2 linked regions of the Shinella zoogloeoides genome follow. Each later gene encodes a partner of the first gene's protein in a complex. Links are inferred from orthologs where the notes say so. Each region holds a gene or a part of one and is shown in the gene's direction. Other genes may lie near its edges.

Evidence for each region. Proteins that work in one complex are often made in the same cells at the same time.
Region 2: the proteins of ccmE (region 1) and ccmB are in contact, whole or in part, in a solved structure (PDB 8CE8), measured with the Escherichia coli proteins. The link is inferred for Shinella zoogloeoides from one-to-one orthologs.

The regions. Positions count from the first base shown.
Region 1 is NZ_CP132311.1:943,398-946,445, forward strand. The notes cover bases 40-3,017. They hold ccmE (cytochrome c maturation protein CcmE), read left to right. Parts: upstream 40-1,292; coding sequence 1,293-1,742; downstream 1,743-3,017. Other genes in these bases: ccmI (c-type cytochrome biogenesis protein CcmI), read left to right, coding at 157-1,296; Q9316_RS05650 (heme lyase CcmF/NrfE family subunit), read left to right, coding at 1,739-3,017. In the rest of the region: more of Q9316_RS05650, read left to right, coding at 3,018-3,048. UniProt on the Escherichia coli protein: Heme chaperone required for the biogenesis of c-type cytochromes. Transiently binds heme delivered by CcmC and transfers the heme to apo-cytochromes in a process facilitated by CcmF and CcmH.
Region 2 is NZ_CP132311.1:3,482,183-3,485,105, forward strand. Bases 69-2,921 are described here. They hold ccmB (heme exporter protein CcmB), read left to right. Parts: upstream 69-1,091; coding sequence 1,092-1,751; downstream 1,752-2,921. Other genes in these bases: ccmA (heme ABC exporter ATP-binding protein CcmA), read left to right, coding at 248-889; Q9316_RS18105 (heme ABC transporter permease), read left to right, coding at 1,832-2,602; ccmD (heme exporter protein CcmD), read left to right, coding at 2,599-2,766; Q9316_RS18115 (DsbE family thiol:disulfide interchange protein), read left to right, coding at 2,763-2,921. Also shown: more of Q9316_RS18115, read left to right, coding at 2,922-2,923. UniProt on the Escherichia coli protein: Required for the export of heme to the periplasm for the biogenesis of c-type cytochromes.

The DNA.
Region 1 (3,048 bases):
GCCGCGCCCATTGCCGGCCTGAACCGAGTCCGGCTGGTACTCGCAACCCGGTTCTTGCGGCGTGATCGTTTGACGGTTGCGGCGAAACGCCTCAAATTCGCGTCATTGTGCCCTGGGGAATTGGAAACGTCCGCGCGTTCCAGTATTTGAACGGTCATGCTTTTCTGGATTCTTGTCGCCATCCTGACGGCAGCCGTTGCGGCCGTTCTCCTTCTCCCCCTGCTGCGACGCCCCGTGGCGGCCGCGGCCGACGCCAGTCATGACGTCGAGGTCTATCGCGACCAGCTCGAAGAGCTGAAGCGGGACGAGGCGACGGGGCTTATCGGGGCGAACGAGGCCGAGCTTGCCCGCGCCGAGGTCGCGCGCCGGCTGATCGCCGCCAGCAAGGCCGAGGCGAAGGAGCGGACAAGCCCGACCGAGCGTCGCAACCGGCTGGCGCAGCTCTTCGTCATCATCGCGCTTCCCGCCATCGGCCTCTGTCTTTATGTCGCGACCGGCCGGCCGGATCTTCCGGCCCAGCCACTCGCAGAGCGCCTCGCCAATCCCGGTAACGACATCAACGTCCTGATCGCCCGGGCGGAAAACCATCTGGCGCGCAATCCGGACGACGGCGCCGGCTGGGACCTCCTGGCGCCGATCTACTACCGCAGCGGCCGGATGGAGGATGCGGCGAACGCCTTTTCGCAGGCGATCCGCATCCTTGGCCCGAACACCGAACGTCTCGACGGCCATGCCGAAACGCTGATCGCGCTGTCGAACGGCATCGTGACGGCGGAGGCGCGCAAGCAGCTCGAACAGTCGCTGAAGCTCAAGGCGGACAATCCGCGCGCCAAGTTCTATCTGGCGCTGGCGCTGGAGCAGGAGGGCAAGAAGCCCGAGGCGCGCGCGGCCTTCGAGGCGCTGGCGAAGGAAACGCCGGCCGATGCGCCCTGGCTGCCGCTCGTCAAGCAGCATATCGCCGCGCTCGACGGCGGGCAGGGCGGCGAGGTGGCCGGCCAGCTCGGTAACCCGACCGCGGACGACATGGCGGCGGCCGAGGACATGTCGACGGGGGACCGCCAGCAGATGATCGCGGGCATGGTGGAGAGCCTTGCGGCCAAGCTTCAGGAAAATCCCGACAATTTCGAAGGATGGATGCGCATCATCCGTTCCTATGTTGTGCTGGATCAAAGGCCAAAGGCGGAGGCCGCGCTACAGACGGCGCTGAAGACCTTCCCGGCGGAGAGCGACAACGGCAAACAGCTTCTGGCACTGGCCCGGGACCTATCGATTTCGGCTGAGGGCAGCGGACAATGACACGCAAGCAGAAACGTCTGGCAGTGATAAGCGGCGGCGTCGCCTTCCTCGTGGCGGCGGTGCTGCTGGTCATGTTCGCCTTCAGCCAGTCGATCGCCTATTTCTACGTGCCGGGCGATCTCGCCAAGGCCAATGTGGCACCGGGCACGCGCATCCGCCTCGGCGGCCTCGTCGAAAGCGGAACCGTGAAGCGCGGCGAGGGCTCGACCATCACCTTCACCGTGACGGACACGCTGTCGACGGTGCCGGTGACCTATACGGGCATCCTGCCGGACCTGTTCCGCGAGGGGCAGGGCGTGGTGGCGGAAGGCGCCTTCGGCACGGACGGCCTGTTCGTCGCCGATACGGTGCTTGCCAAACATGACGAGACCTATATGCCCAAGGACGTGGCGGACCGCCTGAAGGCGCAGGGCGTCGAACTTTCCGGCAAGGAAACGATCAAATGATCATCGAGCTTGGACACTATGCCCTGGTTCTGGCGCTGGCGACGGTCATCGTGCAGTCCGTGCTGCCGCTGATCGGCACGATCCGGGGTGACCGCTCGCTGATGGCCGTGGCGCCCGCCGCGGCGCTTGCCGGTTTCCTGCTGGTGCTCTTCTCCTTCTCGGTGCTGACCTTCGCCTATGTCGTCTCCGACTTCTCGGTCGCCAATGTCTGGGAGAATTCGCATTCGCTGAAGCCGATGATCTACAAGATCTCCGGCGTCTGGGGGAACCACGAGGGCTCCATGCTGCTCTGGCTCCTCATCCTCGTCTTCTTCAGCGCGCTCGTCGCGACCTTCGGGGCCAACCTGCCGGAGCGGCTGCGGGCCAATGTGCTGGCGGTGCAAGGCCTCATCTCGGTCGCCTTCGCGCTCTTCATCCTGTTGACCTCCAATCCGTTCCTGCGACTTTCGCCGGCGCCGGCCGAGGGGCGGGACCTCAATCCGGTGCTGCAGGATATCGGCCTCGCGATCCATCCGCCGCTGCTCTATCTCGGCTATGTCGGCTTTTCCGTCTGTTTCTCCTTCGCCATCGCGGCGCTGATCGAGGGGCGGATCGATGCGGCCTGGGCGCGCTGGGTGCGGCCCTGGACGCTGGCCGCATGGAGCTTCCTTACCGCCGGCATCGCCATGGGCTCCTACTGGGCCTATTACGAGCTCGGCTGGGGCGGCTGGTGGTTCTGGGATCCGGTGGAAAACGCCTCGTTCATCCCCTGGCTTGCCGGCACGGCGCTGCTGCATTCCGCGCTCGTCATGGAAAAGCGCGAGGCGCTGAAGATCTGGACCGTGCTCTTGGCGATCCTCACCTTCTCCATGTCGCTGCTCGGCACCTTCCTCGTGCGTTCCGGCGTGCTGACCTCCGTCCACGCCTTCGCCACCGACCCGACGCGCGGCGTCTTCATCCTCGCCATCCTCATCGTCTTCATCGGCGGAGCGCTCTCGCTCTTCGCCTTCCGGGCGGCGACGCTGAAGGCCGGCGGGCTTTTCGCGCCGATCTCGCGGGAAGGCGCGCTCGTCCTCAATAACCTCATCCTGACAACGGCGGCGGCGACCGTCCTGACCGGCACGCTCTATCCGCTGGTGCTGGAGGCGCTGACGGGCGAGAAGATCTCCGTCGGTCCGCCCTTCTTCAACCTCACCTTCGGCTTGCTAATGCTGCCGCTGCTGCTGGCCGTGCCCTTCGGGCCGCTGCTCGCCTGGAAGCGCGGCGATGTTTTCGCGGCCGGCCAGCGCCTCTTCGCGGCGGTCGCCGCCGGTCTCGCGCTCGCCGC
Region 2 (2,923 bases), 2.5 Mb from region 1 along the record:
CGCCAGAAAGCTGACGTACGAACGCCCGAGCGCTTGTGAAGCGCGTATGGGATGCGGGTGCGGCCATTTCCGCTGTCCGTACGCGGAAATCATTCCCGTGTTCGGCGCTTGGATGAAATTCACGCCGACCGCTGGCGTGTTGCGGGCGTTATAGATAATTTCCAGAAAACGTTCCAGAGCGCTTATAGGCAAAACGGGACAATTTTTTTGCGTTGCGACCAAGGTCGTAAAGGGAAAGTGAACAGTCATGCGGCTCGTCGCCGAGGGATTGAGCGCCAAGCGCGGCGAAGACCTGATTTTCCAAGATATTTCCTTTGAAATCGCCCGCGGCGAAGCACTTGTCGTCAAGGGTCCGAACGGTTCCGGCAAGTCGACGCTGCTCAGGGTCGTGGCGGGGCTGCTGCCGGCTGAAGCGGGGTCGGCGAAACTCCTTGCTGCAGCGCACCCGGTCGAGCGCGTCGGTGAGGCGGCGCACTATCTCGGGCACCGCAACGCGATGAAGCGGGAACTGACCGTCGCGGAGAATCTCGGCTTCTGGAAATCTTTCTTCGGCGACTTTGCTGGTGGCGCGGGCATGTCTGTCACCGAGGCGGTCGAGGCGGTCGGCCTCGGCGGCATCGCCCACCTTCCCTTCGGCTACCTCTCGGCCGGCCAGCAACGCCGCATGGCCATGGCGAAGCTGCTCGTTTCCTGGCGCCCGGTCTGGATCCTCGACGAGCCGACGGCCGCGCTCGACGCCGCCGCCGAAACGATGTTCGCCGGCTTGGTTACGGCTCACCTTGCCCGCGGCGGAATCGCGCTTGCCGCAACGCACCAGCCGCTGGGGCTGGAGGGGGTGAAGGAACTCAGGATGACCGGATTTGCGGGTGCGATGGAGGATGTGTGGTGATAGGCGTGCACGCGGTTACCCCGCTCTGCCCTGCCGGGCATCTCCCCCTCAAGGGGGGAGATTGGCAGGACTCAAGCCGATCGCCCGGTTTTCAGCGCCGGTTTTTGGGGAAACGCCGCAACGATTCGATCTCCCCCCTTGAGGGGGAGATGCCCGGCAGGGCAGAGGGGGGGGAGCACCCGCAAACCCCAAAGGCCCCAGCATGATCGCCCTCCTCGCCCGCGACCTCAAGCTCTCCGTGCGCGCCGGCGGCGGCGCCTTGGTCGGCGTGCTGTTCTTCATGACGGTCGTCGCCGTCATCCCCTTCGGCGTCGGCCCCGACCTCAACCTCCTCTCCCGCATCGGCCCGGCGATCCTTTGGATCGGCGCGCTGCTGGCCGCCCTGCTCGGCCTCGACCGGCTGTTCCAGGCCGAGCGCGAGGACGGCTCGCTCGATCTCCTGCTGATGCAGGAGACGCCGCTGGTGCTGACGGTCTTCATCAAGTGCCTCGCGCACTGGATCGCGACCGGCCTGCCGCTGGTCGTCGCCTCGCCGCTGCTCGGCCTCTTCATGAACATGGACGAGACGGCGATCGGTGCGACGACGCTGACGCTGCTTGCCGGCACGCCCGCCATCACCTTCATCGGCGCGGCGGGCGCGGCGGTCGCGGTAGCTTTGCCGCGCGGCGGCCTGCTCGTCTCCATCCTCGTGCTGCCGCTCGCCATTCCCGTGCTGATCTTCGGGGTGAGCGCCGTCTATGCGGCGATCCAGGACCCGGCGCCCTTCCTGCCGTCCTTCCTCATTCTCGTCGCGCTCAACCTCGCCTTCGCGGTCATCGGTCCCGTTGCGGCCGCCGCGGCACTTCGTCTTTCGAGCGACTGACGCTAATGTGATTGCCGCAGATCAATTGAAGATAGGGTGCTGACGCGTTAAAGAACCATCCGACACGTTGAAGGGCCCCCATGAGCGAACCGAGCCTTGCCATCCGCAAATTCAGCGACCTCGCCAACCCGACGCGGTTCCTGGCGCTGGTCGCCACCGTCTGGCCCTGGCTTGCCGGGCTGACGCTCTGTCTCTTCGCGGTCGGGCTCTACCTTTCCTTCGCCACGCTCGGCGATTACCAGCAGGGCGAGACGGTCCGCATCATGTATGTACATGTGCCCGCCGCCTGGCTCTCCATGATGTGCTACACGGTCATGGCGCTGTCGGCGCTCGGCACGCTCGTCTGGCGCCATCCGCTCGCCGACGTCTCGGCCAAGGCGGCCGCGCCCATCGGCGCCTGCTTCACGCTCGTCGCCCTCATCACCGGCTCGCTCTGGGGCAAGCCGATGTGGGGTACCTGGTGGGTGTGGGATGCGCGGCTGACCTCGGTCTTCGTGCTGTTCCTAATGTATCTCGGCCTGATCGCGCTCGGCCGGGCAATGGACGACCCGACGCGTGCCGCCAAGGTCAGCGCCGTGCTGATCCTCGTCGGCTTCGTCAACATCCCGATCATCAAATTCTCCGTCGAATGGTGGAACACGCTGCACCAGCCGGCCAGCGTCATCCGCATGGACGGCCCGACCATCGATCCGGAATTCCTCTGGCCGCTCGTCGTGATGGCACTCGCCTTCACCCTGCTGTTCTTCACCCTGCATATCCTGGCCATGCGCAACGAGATCCTGCGCCGCCGCATCGCGGTGTTGCGCCGTCATGCGGCCCGCTCGGCCGGACGCACGGGAGGCGCCGCATGAGCCACACCTTCTACGTCATGGCTTCCTACATCGCCGCCTTCGCCGTCACGGTCGGCCTCGTGCTCTGGGTCTGGCTCGACCATCGCAGCCGCCATCGCGAGCTGGAGCAGCTCGAAGCCGCCGGCATCCGCCGCCGGTCCGCCCGCACCGAGGACGCAGGATGAGCGAGAGCGAAGGCGATGCCGAAGGCGCCGGCACCCGCACGCGCCTGATCCTCGCCGCGCTGCCGCTGGCGATCTTCCTCGGCCTCGCGCTGATCTTCTGGACGCAGCTCAATTCCGGCCGCAACATCTCGGAAATCCCCTCCGCCCTGATCGGCAC